DNA from 2 places in the Nostoc sp. DedSLP03 genome. Region 1 is predicted to be linked to the other one. Evidence: predicted binding sites of a transcription regulator. Region 1 holds the regulator's gene; the other holds the start of a gene.
What was found. The regulator NtcA, encoded in region 1, controls nitrogen genes in cyanobacteria. The targets are predictions, from matches to a motif close to TNTGTANNNNNNNNTACANA.
Positions count from the first base shown of each region.

Region 2: RM368_RS34420 (DUF2605 domain-containing protein) is a predicted target of NtcA. The motif match lies at 2,948-2,967, and genes of this name have one in related genera.

Region 1 is NZ_JAVRCK010000011.1:68,705-79,440, forward strand. It holds gene RM368_RS07765 (amidase) at 42-1,445, shown strand; gene RM368_RS07770 (Crp/Fnr family transcriptional regulator) at 1,448-2,146, shown strand; gene RM368_RS07775 (hypothetical protein) at 2,191-2,682, opposite strand; gene RM368_RS07780 (GNAT family protein) at 3,076-3,615, opposite strand; gene RM368_RS07785 (aldo/keto reductase) at 3,787-4,653, opposite strand; gene RM368_RS07790 (heavy-metal-associated domain-containing protein) at 5,364-5,564, opposite strand; gene RM368_RS07795 (DUF3146 family protein) at 6,464-6,727, shown strand; gene RM368_RS07800 (resolvase) at 6,787-7,239, opposite strand; gene RM368_RS07805 (DUF3084 domain-containing protein) at 7,363-8,853, opposite strand; gene ntcA (global nitrogen regulator NtcA) at 9,022-9,693, opposite strand; gene fabI (enoyl-ACP reductase FabI) at 10,073-10,736, shown strand, end outside.
Region 2 is NZ_JAVRCK010000120.1:12,825-17,310, reverse strand. It holds gene thrS (threonine--tRNA ligase) at 562-2,397, opposite strand; gene RM368_RS34420 (DUF2605 domain-containing protein) at 3,065-3,382, shown strand; gene RM368_RS34415 (DUF2973 domain-containing protein) at 3,689-4,018, shown strand; gene RM368_RS34410 (hypothetical protein) at 4,232-4,477, opposite strand.

The DNA.
Region 1 (10,736 bases):
AAAAATCCCAGAGAAAAACAAAATTACCCATTCACTAACCTATGAATGAAGTTGATTTAGCATTTACCCCAGCACTAGAGTTGGCGCAATTAATTCGTCGCCGGGAAATATCACCCCTAGAGTTGGTAGAAATATATTTAGAAAGGATTGGGCAATTAAATCCCCAATTAGGAAGTTATTTTACGGTGACGGCAGAATTAGCGATCGCAGATGCCAAAGCCAAAACAGAATTATTAACAACTACTTCAGAACTACCGCCATTTTTTGGCGTACCGATTTCTATTAAAGACCTCAATGCTGTAGCAGGCGTTACCTGTACTTATGGAAATCCGGCATTACTGAACAATATCCCTAACTATGATGATGGGGTTGTAACGCGCATTAAACAAGCTGGATTTACTCTTCTTGGTAAAACAGCTACTTCCGAATTAGGTTCTTTTCCCTACAGCGAACCTATGGGTTTTACCCCAGCGAGAAATCCGTGGAATTTAGAATACACTCCTGGCGGTTCCAGTGGTGGTGCGGCGGCGGCGGTAGCAGCGGGACTGTGTGCGATCGCTCAAGGTTCTGATGGCGGTGGTTCAATTCGGGGGCCTGCGGCTTGTTGTGGTTTGGTGGGACTCAAACCATCAAGGGGCAGGGTGAGTAAAGCACCAGTAGGCGAACGCCTCGCTGGAATTGCCGTCAACGGGCCAATCGCCCGGACTGTCGCTGATGCTGCTGCCCTTTTGGATGCCATATCTGGGTACATGACAGGCGATCCTTACTGGTTGCCAGATCCCGAACCATCATTTCTCGCCGCTACTGAGACAAAACTCGGTGCTTTGCGAATTGCCTTTGACACTAGTATTTCTCCTTTGGGAGAAGCTGACGCCAACTGTCAGCAAGGTGTCCGTCAAACAGTCCAGTTATTAGAACAACTCGGCCACCACGTTGAACAAAAATCCCCAGATTTTAGTGGTTTAGTTGAACCATTTCAAATCGTTTGGCAAGCTGGAGTAGCTGCATCGGGACTTCCTGTTGAAGCTTTGCAGCCATTGAATCGCTGGCTATTTGCACGTACAGGTTCCGTTGGAGAATACCTGCAAGCGGTTTCCCAAATGCAGGTAGTGGCACGTCAGATTGTGGCATTTTTCGATACTGTGGATGTGCTGGTATTGCCAGTTTATCTACATTCACCTATTCGCGTTGGGGAATGGGCTTCGCTCAGTCCAGAAGAGACATTCCAAAATATTATTAAGTGGGTTGCTCCTTGTCCGCCTGCGAATGCAACTGGACAACCTGCGATCGCCATTCCTGTTGGCTTTGATAGTAAGGGTTTACCCATGAGTGTGCAGCTAATTGGTAAACCTGCCGCTGAAGCCACAATCATCAGCCTAGCAGCACAATTAGAAGCGGCTAATCCTTGGATTCATCATCGTCCAGCCTGGGCAATATCAGGCTAATCATGCAGGCATCCCTGGAACAACTTTCGCAAATTATCGTGTTTGCGGGTTTAAAAACAGCAGATAAGATTGGTTTGCAACCTTACACTCAGGTACAAGGCTATCGCAAAGGAGAAATTATTCTCCATGAAGGCGATCGCTTACCAGCAAAACTCTACGCTGTTGTCAGTGGATCGATTCAAGTTACTAAAACAGCAACAACGGGGAAAGAAACAATTCTCCGTGCCTTAGCTGCTGGGGAAATTTTTGCGGCTCCTGCTTTGTTGGGAAATGGAATTTCTCCGGCAACTGTCACTGCTGAATCTGATTGTGAAATCCTCACTGTAGAGCGAGATGTTTTATTAAAAGCTATTGGCGAAAATCCGGAAATCGCCTTACGAATGCTGATGGTTTTTAACAGTCGGATTCAGCAATTACATGAAACAGTTCACGGATTAGTTTCTGAAAGAGCGATTGTTCGCCTTGCGAGATTAATTCAATATTTTATTGTTGAATCTGGAACTGAATCTAGTCCACAAGGCGAGTGTTTAAAAGTTAAATTATCTTATTATCGGATGGCTCGAAGTAGCGGCATTACTTACGAAGAATGCGTGCGATTAATTAAAAGTCTCAAGTCAGTAATTGCTTATCGTCGAGGTGGGACGATTACGATCCTTGATGTTAAGAAATTGGATGCGATCGCTTCTGGAAATATAGATTAGTAGTGGCGCACAGATGTGCGCCACTATATGCGGGAGACAGCAATTCAGACTGCTACAGCTGCTTTATCTTGTTCGCGTGCAGCCACAACTAAAACTAGACATAGAGCTGCGATCGCTTTTTGCCATTCTTGCCGAACTTGCGCATCTTCGACACCTTCAAACAACCCTACCAAGCGGGGAATAGAAGCTTCTAAAGCCAGACGAGGTACTGGACGGTGTAACTCAACTAAATGAGTTAAACTTTCTTGATTATGGACAAAACCAATTACCCATTTTGTAGTGTGATCGGGACTATCAGGAACCCGTTTGACTCCCAACTCATTTTTTAACCAGTTGTAAAAAGGTGGTAATTCCTTAGCTAAAACTCTTCCGGCGGTGGGTAAAGTTTCCTTAAGCAAATTGGTATCTAAGCTGTTTAATTCTTGTTGCAATTCAGGTGAATTGAGAACTTTAGTTAGAGGCTGTGAGAGTATTTCCTCCAACTGATTTTCAGAAAAATTTAGATTTTCAGCAAAAGTTAAAAGTAGCGATCGCATTTTTTTAGACTCCAAAATTAACTAATTTTTATCTGTTACTTTCTCTGAGAGGGAAAGCAAAAATGTCAGGTTTTCTTCAATTTTTCAAGCATCAGGTGCATTGGTAAATATCAAGACAAAAACACCAATTCATAGTATTTTGGGATTATGAACTGTAAATAAAAGCTGATAATCCTCCAGGCTGAAAGTTTGCCTGCTGAGATAATTTCTCTGTAGCTATTTGTCTACGAGAACGCAGATACTTTTTTCTCGTTGCTGCTAATAGTTCGTGTTCTGTAGCTGTTTAGAAATTGAAGATAGGGTTGGTCATCTGTGCGATCCTTTGAACTTGTCTTACCCTCAATTTCTCAGTAATTTATGATATTGTCTCTGAGGTAGCTCATAGAAGCGATATTAGTTCGCTTGCCATTCATGCTCAAGGATCGCGTAAAGAAAGTTGTCGTACCATCTGCCTTTGATAAACTCTTTTTCTCGCAGATGACCTTCACGACGCATACGAATTTTTTCTAATACCTTTACAGAAGCAATGTTCTCTGAAACACACCAAGACCAGATACGATGCATTCTCAGTTCTTCAAAGCCAAACTTTAAAATTGCCTGTGCTGCTTCTGTTGCATAACCTTGTCCCCAATATTGAGTATTTAGTTCATAGCCGATATTTGCTTCCCGCATTTCTGGATCGTTTACACGGATACCACAATTGCCAATCAGCCGATTTTCTTCTTTGAGGACAACAGCTAACTGAAACTTAGTCCGAGGTTGCTCTTTTTGCTGATCGATAAACATCTGGATAAACTCACAAACATCGTTCTGTGTGCGTTGTGTCCAGTAGTTATAACGCAAATACAAAGGATCGGATTGATAAGCAAAAACCGCCTGCAAATCTGTCTCTACAAAATCACGCATTAGCAAGCGGTGTGTTTCTAATATCATGTCTTTTTTGATAGGCAAGTTCTACCATATTTACGTTAGCCAGTGGAATAATTGGCGTTGCTGAATTCAGGTATGAAAATGATTTGGCGTGATTTCAAAATCTTTGTAAAAACGTTACATGGCAACGTCTTTAAACCCAGATTCATAGATTGAATTAGCAACGCCGAATAATTAAGTTGCTCGATCGATTTTTTGCACTTCTTCGTCAGATAATTTCACGTTGATAGCACGCGTTGAGTCTTCGATGCTGGAAACCTTGCTAGCACCAGGAATAGGCAAAATAACAGGCGACTTGGAACGCAACCACGCCAAAACGATATTATACACCGACACGCCTTTTTCTTTAGCTAATTTAGCGAGCGCAGAAATATCTTGCAAGTCTTGATGGCGACGCCTACCACCAAAGGGACTCCAAGGTAAAAAGGTCAATCCCTGCTGTTCGCAATATTCTAATACGCCGTCATTTTCTGGCTGGCGCTGCCAAGGGCTGTATTGATTCTGCACTGAAACAATATCGATGATATCCTGCGCCCGTTTAATTTGTTCAACAGAAAAGTTAGAAACTCCTACAAACCGAATTAAACCAGCCTCCACTGCTTCTTTAACTGGCGCAAGAGATTCTTCAATGGTGTAATTAGAATCGGGAGAATGGTATTGCCAAACATCGATGGGTTTAGCACCGCCCAAAGCCTCAAAACTGGCTCGAATTGTTTGGCGCAAATGTTCTGGGTTGCCGTTGCTTGTCCAGTTACCATTGGGACGCATCAACCCGCCCTTAGTTGCTACAATTACTTGGCTAACATCGCCTTTGTAACTACTAAGTGCCTTGTGAATTAACTGTTCATTGTGGTGCTTATCTGACTCATCTTTGCAGTAAGAATCGGCTGTGTCAATAAATGTAATACCCAAATCCAAAGCCCGATGAATAACTTGGATTGATTCCGATTCAGAAGGACGATTAGCAATTGACATGGGCATACCACCCAAACCAATCGCACTTACCAAGATACCAGTTTTTCCTAGCTGTTTAGTTTCCATAATTCTAGCTATAGCTTTCTCCCCCAATTATTTATCAGTTAGTTATTCATCATAAATCCTCCCTAGTACTTAGACTTGAGGGCGATAAGTAGACCTCTTGCAAAAGTGCTTTTTGCAAGAGAGGGGAAAAGGGTAAAGGTTAAAGGGTAAAGGGAAAATAACAAACCTTTCCCCCTTTCCCCTTTCCCTTTTCCCGACTTTTGCAAGAAGTCTAGTGAATATAATTCTTCTTTATATTAGGCGTGAAAATATCAGATTATTTGATGACAATCATTGATTGCCTTAACTTCTACACAAGAATATACTTTCAAATTCAAAATTCAGCCACCCTACGCAATCTTGCTATATCACTCAATCCTTTTTCCCAAAATTATGAAAAAGTGAGCCAATTTCAAAGTCTTTTTCCCAAGCATGGGAGAAGGATTTAGGGTGAAAACTTTTGACTACTACAAGAATTTTAATAGTTATTAAAATAAAGTTAAAAGTTAATTTTTTTAAAGTCGTCTTTGATTGCAGTCTGAGTGAATTTCACTTTTGTTCAAGCTTGTTAATATTTAACTCAGTTTGCCCTGCTATTAAAGAAACAATATCTGCATTCGATTAGAGTAATTTGGTAATATTTACGCCCGTTAAACGGACGTAAATATCATTACACAATTGTACTGGCTAATTACTTCATCTAAATTTCTTAAGAAATTTAGATGAAGTAATTAATAGCCTTCTATAGTAAAACCAGCAGCTTGAACCATCTGTTTAATTGACTCTTCAGAAGCCTCAGTATCTACAGTTACAGTTTTAGTGTCTACGTTCACGTCTACTTTGGCATCAGATTCCATAGTCAGAATAGATTTAGTTATTTTCTTGGCGCATTCTTCACCTTTAATATCCGGAACTTTCAATTTAATTGCCATTAGGTACCTCATTACGCCAACTGAAATTTACATTTAATCAATATACTATCAATTTTAAGACTGAGCGGACATCTTACTAGAGTTAGGGAATTGAGCATGACAGAAATAGTAACAAATAATAGTTATACCTAAATCATTATTGACAAATTGCTTAAGCAGTAAAATAAAATAAAATGCCAAAGTAGATAAAGTATTTTCTGAAAATACACTTAGTACTGCTAACTTATAAAAAGCCACTTTTTTATTTATTCTGAAGACTCCATGAGAAGTTCCTCCTGCTTTTCTAAAAGTTGGTGTTCGACATAGTTGCTTTTGCAGCGCTGCCCAATTGTACAAGTGTCTATGCGTAAATCACGAAACTTTTTATCTGTAGTTTTTAATTTATTGTATACTTAAGATACTTTTGCCTCATTTTTAACGTACATATAAACCCAAAAAACAGCTATCTTGCGGCATAGATATACTGTGGATTTTGCAACAAAGACCTTCAATGACGCAATTATGGTATGAGTATTGGACGCTGCTAATTTAGGTATTGACAGTAGAAACTGCTTCACATTGCAAATGGAAACGATTACTCAAATGTGCCAGTAGTTGAAATGCGATCGCTAGAAGCAACGAAAAAATTAGCATTTCTCGTTTGATTTTTTTTCCAATATCTATGACGAACTATGACCCTCGAAATAAAACTCGCTAACGCTTCTCTAGGAGAGGCTACGCCTAGTTTGCTTACGCTATCGGTGGTGCAACTTCAGGATGCTGAAGTCATCTTACTCATAAACACAACCTAGTTAACTACAAATACCCACTTTGTCAGTTTGTCTAATTGAGATATGTTTGGTAAATAAAATAAGTAGCCTAGATCATCGGCTGTTATTCCACACTTGACATAAAGCATTGTGAGTGCAAAACGTCTGCCAGAAACCATTGCCCATGTCAGAATTACCCGCCAATCCTGGCAACACGGCTTCCTTGAGGGTGAAGTGAGTGCGGGTGAGTTTGAGTGGCATTTCCAGTGGCATTTTCGTCGGGGAGAACTTGCCGTCAAGCCTTCCCAAGGTCGCGCCTTAATCAAAGAACCTCTCGGTCGGTTCTTAGAGCAACAAGATTACCAGCTAGAGCCTGGCGGAGACTATGCTTTTACGATTCGGGCGGAACTTTAAAACTTAGGAGTTATTCAATTTTGGATTTTGGATTTTAGATTTTGGATTGAAGAAAAAATCTAAAATTGGCTGGTTGCTGATTCAGTGAGGCGATTTAAGTATCTTTCGATTAAGAGGATGGCAACAATGTCATCTATGGGTCTTGGAGGCTGTCGTAGACCCTGTGGCAATAGCTTGATTAACCCTTTGGGCGGGAACATTTGCCAATAGCGATCGCGTGCTTCTAAGGTTGTGTAGCGCTCATCCACTAAAATAATACTCAACGGTTCTGTCAATTCTTGATATAGTTTCTGTCTCCACTGTTTGGCTGTAGTTTGGTCGCCCATGACCATCAAAGAGATCGGGAACCTTTGGCGCAGTGTCTCAATACTAGCGATCGCCTCTTTTGCTAACACAACTTGATGATAATACAGTTGCCGATCCAGCCCCATCACCCCTAGACCACACTTATCTCGACCTGGATCGAACCCCAAGATGACTGGTTGCGTTGGTGAAAATTCACGGAAATTCATAATTAATTAAAAATTAAAAATGTTCGCATAGTATCTGCTAAATAAAAAATGCAGCTATAGCAATTATTTTGACTGCTGTTCAATATGTTTAAATCTTACTAATAACAGTGTGCAAATAATTTTTTAAGTACTAAAAATAATTTTTCCGTTAACTATTGCTACCAATTTTACTCTCAATGGCCCGGCTGTATAAGTATCCTCTGCTGCGATCGCTTTGATCTCCAAGGGTTGATTATACTGTCTTAGTAGACTGACAAAGCGCAGAAAAGTCCCCTCTACTTGCACATTTTCGACAATTCCGGCATTACGGGCACGAAATTGGGAAGCAGAAATCAGTATTTCTAGCCGCTGCTGTAACTGATAAGATGTCATGGTTTGGGAATCAGCAGTAGTCGTGGCTAGCACCGCACCTCCCGAAAAAACCAGTTGATTCTGGGCTGTATCCGCGAAAAATTCTATCTGCTTTTCTCCCCTGACGTAATTACCAGCAGAGAATATTCGCACGACGTATTCTTTACCATCGGCAATCTGCTTGCTTAATTGATCGACCCGATCCTCGGTCACGCGCAACAGCTCTAAATTTGACGAATTTGTACCAGGCTCGCTTAATTCGAGGTTGGCGTTGCGATTGGCTTCTTGTAAAAGTTGTACCACTGCCTGACGAGCAGCGGCAGGTTGAGTAACACGAATTACAGCAGCGGACAGAACTTGACCGCGAACTAAGGCCAGCTTACCCAAACGCAGGTCGCGGTAGGACTGATAATATTTTTCCAGTCTGGCAACTTCCTGTTCTAGTTCCTCCTGTTGTGCTTCCAATTCTTTGAGGCGCGATTCCCGTTTGGCAATCACTTGCTCTCGTGCTGCAACTTCTACGTTACGCTTTTGAATAAGTTGATCCAGCTGGCCAATTTTTTGATCGCGTGCTTCTATGGCTTCTTGACGGTTAGCAAGTTCGCGATCGCGTTTTTCGATTGCTGTTTTGGCTTCGTCAATGGCTTTTTTCGCTTCTGCATACAGTCGTTGACGTTCTGTCTTCAAGAGTTCAACTGCCGCCTGTAGCTGTTTTCTCTGATTGGAAACGCTTTGCAACTCAGCTATGGCTTTTTGGTATTGAGTTACAACTTGTCCTAACTGACCTTGAGTGCGTTGGAGTTGAGTTTGGGTTTGGGCTTGTTGACTAATTGTGCGGTTCAGCTGGGCTTGCGTTTCCCTCTGTTTGGCGTTTGCCGCCTGCAAGGATTGATTAATTGCCTGCAAGTCTTGTTGTGCTTTTGCTTGGGCAATTCTTGCTTGGTTTAGCTCACCCTCTACCTGACTTTTCTGCGTTTCTGCGGTTTTTAGCTGTTCCCGCTTCTGTCTGAGGTCTGTTTGAATATCTTCTAACTCAAAGACTCCTTTTCGCAAACCTTCGTCGGCAGCGAATAAAATCCCTAGAGTTGATGCTGAAATCAAACCACCAGTAAAAATTGTTACTAGTACGGCGGTGTTTTTCGGACGAAGCTTAAAAAGTGAGAGGCGGGCTTTGCCAACTCGTGTGCCGATGCGATCGCCCACGGTGGCAATTACGCCTCCCAAAATCAAAATTGCTGCGATAAGGATGTATCCGGTGGTCATCTTTAGCTACCGAAATCCTTCCAGATACAGCCTACTACTTTTAAGCATTGTCTGGAAAGAAGTGGAAATTGGCAATAGCTGAAATTATTCAATTTTAGATTTACCTCTAGCTATTAGTGTCATTTTTCAAAATAGAACACGCGCCGATTCCCCTTTCTCCAATTGTTTTTATGTGAACTGTCTACTTAAGGTAACAGGTTTATGCACAGTAATCTTCTTTTTGTGGATGGAAATCATTTTTTTCTCACGCAAATCTCCCAGTAGCCTAGTAACGGTAACACGAGTTGAACCAATTGCCTCTGCGATCGCTTGATGAGATAACTTCAGATCAATTGTGATCCCATCTGCACAAGGAACGCCAAAATCCCGACAAAGAATTAACAAAAAACTCACCAATCTAGAACCCATATCTCGGTGAGCAAGAGTTTCAATCATCATCTCTGTCTGTAAAATGCGCGAAGACAGACCTCGCAGCATTAACATTGATAATTCTGGATTTTCCTTGAGTGCTACCTCTACCTGTTCAATTGGTGCCGACAGTAATTCTACAGGAGTAAATGCAACCGCATGGTAAAACCGATCCGATTTATTTCCTGTCAGCAATGACAATACACCAAAAACACTATTTTCCCGCAGCAACGCTACCGTTATTTCCTCTCCTGCCTCGTACACCCTGGAAAGTTTAACAGCACCTTTCAAAAGAAAATAAACTCGTTCGGCAGGATCGCCAGGAAAAAAGATCGTTTTATTGCGTTCAAACGTTTCCACAACTGGCGGAAACGCCCCGGTCGCCATCTGACGAAAAACATTTGCTAGGGCTTTATCTTGTGTCACGATCATCTCCCTTCCCCTACCCAATGCCGGAAAAACAAAAACTGATTACCTAAGAATACACCCGAAAAATGAATAAAGCACCGTCAACCTTTCTGTACTTTCCTATACTCCAACTAATCTCTTCATAACTCTTTGTTTATAATGATACATAATTGTTGATCCTTTCAGCTACTAATTGTTGATAACTAGTTCCAATAACTGTATTTAAAAGGTTTTTTGAAGAACAAATAAAGATATTTTGAGAATATCTTTATAAAAAATCAAGATTTTTACACGCAGCAAAAACTCTTACCAATATTCATTTTTGCAAATCCTGTATAAAACAAAGATAAATTAGCCTCAGATTCTAGTATGCTCCTAATGATCGATCGCATTAACAATTTTTATGCTAAATCTGACTGGAAAAAATGCCCTTGTTACAGGTATTGCCAATAACCGCTCGATCGCCTGGGGGATAGCCCAACAGCTGCACAAAGCCGGAGCAAACCTGGGTATTACCTACCTACCAGATGAACGCGGCAAGATGGAGAAAAAAGTCGCGGAATTGGTAGAACCTCTTAACCCCAGCCTATTTCTTCCCTGTAATGTCCAAGATGAAGACCAAATTAAATCTACTTTTGAGACAATCCGCGAAAAGTGGGGAAAGCTAGATATCCTCATCCATTGTCTGGCCTTTGCCAGCAAAGACGATTTAAGTGGAGATTTTAGCCAAACTTCTCGTTCTGGCTTCAACACCGCCTTAGAAATTAGTACCTACTCACTAGTGCAGTTAAGTGGTGCAGCCAAACCTTTGATGACAGAGGGAGGTAGCATCGTCACCCTGACATATTTAGGTGGTGTTAGGGCAATCCCCAACTACAACGTTATGGGAATTGCCAAGGCGGGGTTAGAAATGAGTGTGCGTTACTTAGCTGCTGAACTAGGGCCGCAAAATATTCGTGTGAATGCCATCTCCGCAGGCCCCATCCGTACTTTGGCATCTTCAGCAGTGGGTGGGATTTTGGATATGATTCATCATGTAGAAGAAGTAGCTCCCCTACGACGCACCG
Region 2 (4,486 bases), on a different contig from region 1:
ACAGTAATTTATGCAAGTCCAGTCTGTTTAGGAAGAGCAGATTCCACAAGTCTTTAAATTAATCCTAACAGTATTGAATAACTCGAAAAGTTTTCTTAAGTGCGGTGATTGAGAAAAGTTTTGTTGTCTATGATACTTTCTGACCTGCAAAATCTAGTGAAAAGTTAAAATTAAAATGAATTTTTGAACTGGATGAATCCACCTTTTGAACTTTGTTAATGAGTATTCAAAACTCATGAATTCACCTGATTAGTATTGTCAATAGGTTTAAATCAATTTATGCAGAAAGTTTGCAGGTTATTGCAAAATTAGAGTTTCAGCCTGCAAGTAGAACGCGATCGCACTTTTGCCAAAACCTAAGTAGGTAGACATCATTAAATATAAAATAAACTCCTAGTTTGTAGTCAGCGATTTATCGCTCAGAGCAAGGATTATCAAGACTAAATTCCTTACTACAAACTTTAAATTTATTTATGCCTAGATACTTACCACCTAGCCAATGATTTGAATCTAATAGACAAAACGCACACCAATTATATAGTGTGCGTCTTTGGTTATATTTTAGAAATTCTCGAACTTAGCGATCGCATCTTTCATCTTATCCACCACCTCATCGACAGGGATAACTCCCAATTCTCCAGAGGCGCGGGTACGGATGCTCAAGGTGTTGGTTTCTACTTCCTTGGCTCCCACCACTGCCATCACGGGTATTTTTTCTTTCTCTGCATTGCGAATCTGTTTACCCAAGCGATCGCCACTGGTATCCACTTCTGCACGGATGCCCAATGCTCTCATCTTCGCTACCACATCTTTCGCAAAGTCTAGCTGTGTATCACCCACTGGCAGTAATCTAGCTTGCACTGGTGCTAACCACAAAGGGAAATCACCTGCATATTCTTCAATTAAAATCCCAATTAGCCGTTCCAGCGAACCAAAAGGCGCACGGTGAATCATTACTGGACGTTTGCGAACGCCATCTTCAGCGACGTATTCCAACTCAAAGCGTTCTGGCAAATTGTAATCTACTTGTACAGTTCCTAATTGCCACTCCCGATCTAGGGCATCACTAAAGATAAAATCAAGTTTTGGCCCATAAAAAGCCGCTTCTCCAATTCCTTCAAAGTGTTCCATCCCCAAGGTTTCAACTGCACGGCGAATTGCACCTTCAGCTTTGTCCCAAACTTCATCTGAACCGATGTACTTATCACTAGCCGGATCGCGGAAACTGAGTCTAGCTTTAAAGTTCTTCAGTTGCAGCTTATTGAACACCGACAAAATCAAATCCACCACACTAAGGAATTCGCTATCGAGTTGTTCTGGGGTAACAAATAAGTGAGAATCATCTACAGTAAAACCGCGCACCCGTGTTAAACCGCCCAATTCGCCTGATTGTTCGTAGCGGTAAACAGTACCAAATTCCGCCAAGCGCATCGGTAATTCTCGATAAGAGCGTAACTCACTCTTATATATTTGGATATGGAAGGGGCAGTTCATCGGCTTCATCACGAAGCCCTGTTCCTGTGCAGCAGCTTCTTGATCGTCTGCCATTAAGGGGAACATATCTTCTTTATATTTCTGCCAATGTCCAGAAGTTTTAAATAAATCTACTCTGGCAATGTGAGGTGTTACTACAGATAAGTAACCCCGTTTTACCTGTTCTTGTTTGAGGAAGTCTTCTAAAGTACTCCGCAACAAAGTGCCTTTGGGTGTCCACAAAGGTAAACCCGGCCCCACTAAATCAGAGAATACAAATAATCCCAGTTCCTTACCCAGCTTTCGGTGATCTCGCCGCAGCGCTTCTTCTTTGCGTCGCTTGTACTCAGCGAGTTGTTCTGGACTTTCCCAAGCGGTGGCGTAGATGCGTTGTAATTGGGCTTTAGTTTCATCCCCACGCCAATAAGCGCCAGCAACGCTTTCTAGTTCAACTGCTTTCGGGTTTAATTCACTAGTATTTTCCAGATGAGGCCCCGCACACAAATCCCACCATTCATTCCCCAGATGGTAAATTGTGATTGGTTCCTCTTTGATATCTCCCAGGATTTCTAGCTTGTAAGGTTCATTAATTCCCTGAATCCGGCGTTGGGCTTCTTCGCGGCTGACTTCTTCCCGAATTACTGGCAATTTGCGATTGATAATCTTCGCCATCTCCTTCTTGATGGCTTTGAGATCGTTTTCGCTAAATGGTTCTGGACTGTCGAAATCATAGTAAAAACCATTTTCTATCCAAGGGCCGATTGTAACTTGCGCCTTGGGAAACAGCTTTTGTACCGCCATTGCCATAACATGGGAAGCAGTGTGGCGAATCTTTTTTAAGTTCTCCGATTCGCTGGTACGCGGTAAATAGATTTTTTCAACTTGTTCTGACTGTTGTGACTGATTTGATGAATTTGGCGACATTGGCTGCTGAACCGTTGGCGAGGTGATTACAAAAGGTGATTTATCTGAATCTGTAGGCTTATTCAACTATAACGACTTTGGTTAATTAGTCATTTGTCATTTGTCATTGGTCATTGGTCACTTGTACTGAGCGAAGCCGAAGTATTGGTCATTGGTGCATACACCATCCTTATCCAATGCCATGAGCAATTCAACAAAGCTCACCGCAAACTTGCTTTGACGGTGGGCAGAAAAAGTTTTTCTTTCATCGGAGTAATTCAAACTATGTTCAAGAGTAGGCGTGCTTTCTCTTGAACTAATGACAAATAACAAATGACAAATGACTTTGCCTAGCGGTTTGATTCTGAGTCCTGAATTCTTCTTCAATCCAAAAATAAAGATAAATTTTTGATTTGTTACCTGAGTCTCAAATTCAGGATTGCCTGCGTAGGCGTAGCTCGTCGTAGATATCGCTAAATTATCTTATGAATTTCAACTCGCTGTCATATATGCCTATAGATGCCTGTCCAAAGGCACTGTACAAACCAGAGATCGAGACTATATAATAAATTTTGTGCCCTTTGTTACAAAATTTTACATCAAGAAATTATGAGAGAAACCTAAAAAGTATTAAGAAACGTAAATAACGTTAATATTAGTAAGCAAGTTTGAAATATCCCTCTTATTTATGTCAGACTCAAATTTACCAGGGACTGAGTTGTTGAAAACGGTTTTAGATCCGCTGCTGGAAGATTTTCAGCATTGGTTTACGCGATCGCGCCATTTACTCGAAACTGAGGAACTCTCATTTATGAGTCACCAAGAGCAATCTGACTTGCTCTTGCGGGTTAAGCAAGCCCAAGACGAACTAAATACGGCGAAGATGCTATTTAATGCAACTGATAAACAAGTCGGAATTGATATGGCAACGTTAATGCCTTGGCATGAATTAGTAACAGAATGCTGGAATGTCGCAATGCGCTTTCGTCAAGGACGTGAAGTCTAAGCGCTAAATTTCGGCAGACAACTTAGCGATGTCTCAAGACTTACCAAGGAAGCGTCTACGCAACATGGTAAATCAGTCGTTAAAAAGATAGTAGAAAAATCTTAACAATTTCTTAACATTATCTGGATTAGCAAAATAATGTATCCTATGCTACCGTAAGTGGAATAACGGTTGACAAATAGCTCCATATAAATGTAAGCGCCTGAAAAGTGCGTATAATATTCGTCTTAACTGTCAGTACAGTATCGGCGAAACAAAGCGTTACAAAATAAAGTTTTAAAAATTGCTGTTCTGGAGGAAAATCCAATGTTACATCTGCTTTACATTCTTGCTTTTACAATCCTTGCATTTATAGCTGTTGGCAACTTAATTCGTAACCTGATTATGTTCAGTTTCGATCGGGAGCGAACTTACCCAACGAATTCCTCGCCAATGAATAACCAACGTAACTCTGGTTATTATTCATCAAAAAAACAGTTTGTACCCCATCCAGAGTTATTAGATAGCGCTGGAAACTTAATTAAAGAACCACTTTTGGTAATGCGTTCGATTAACGTTGAAGATGCGCGTCAACATCTTGATGCGCTTTACGAAGCATCCCCAGGACATAAAAGAGATAATTCCGAAGAAGCATAATGTAGAGACGCGATTAATCGCGTCTGTTAGCAATTTGGGTGTAAATGGTTGTTGTTTTTACATCCTTAATTTTTTTTAGGAAAAATTTATTTCCATATTAATCCAGTCAATGTAACTTTTTTGTATTTTGTTAAAAATACTCAATTGGTGGACAACTCCACTCATCTTGCAAGGACTGCGATCGCAGGCGGATACAATTTTCATTCTATTTAGCTAGCGAATTTCCAATTCTTTTCTAGCACTTTTCAACTGTCTCCAGAGGATGTGAATTTGTTTGTAAGCCTCTTGTGGTGAAAGTTTACCACTAGTTTGGAGGCTGCAAATGTAGTTTACCCGTTGAGAAAAATCTTGAAGATTAGCGTTAAATACTAGATACTCTGGTTTAAATTGCCCATAATATGGACTACGAGGATATAAAAAATCGCATAGTTCCGATAGCAAATCAGATTGTCTGTTCATAAGTATTTA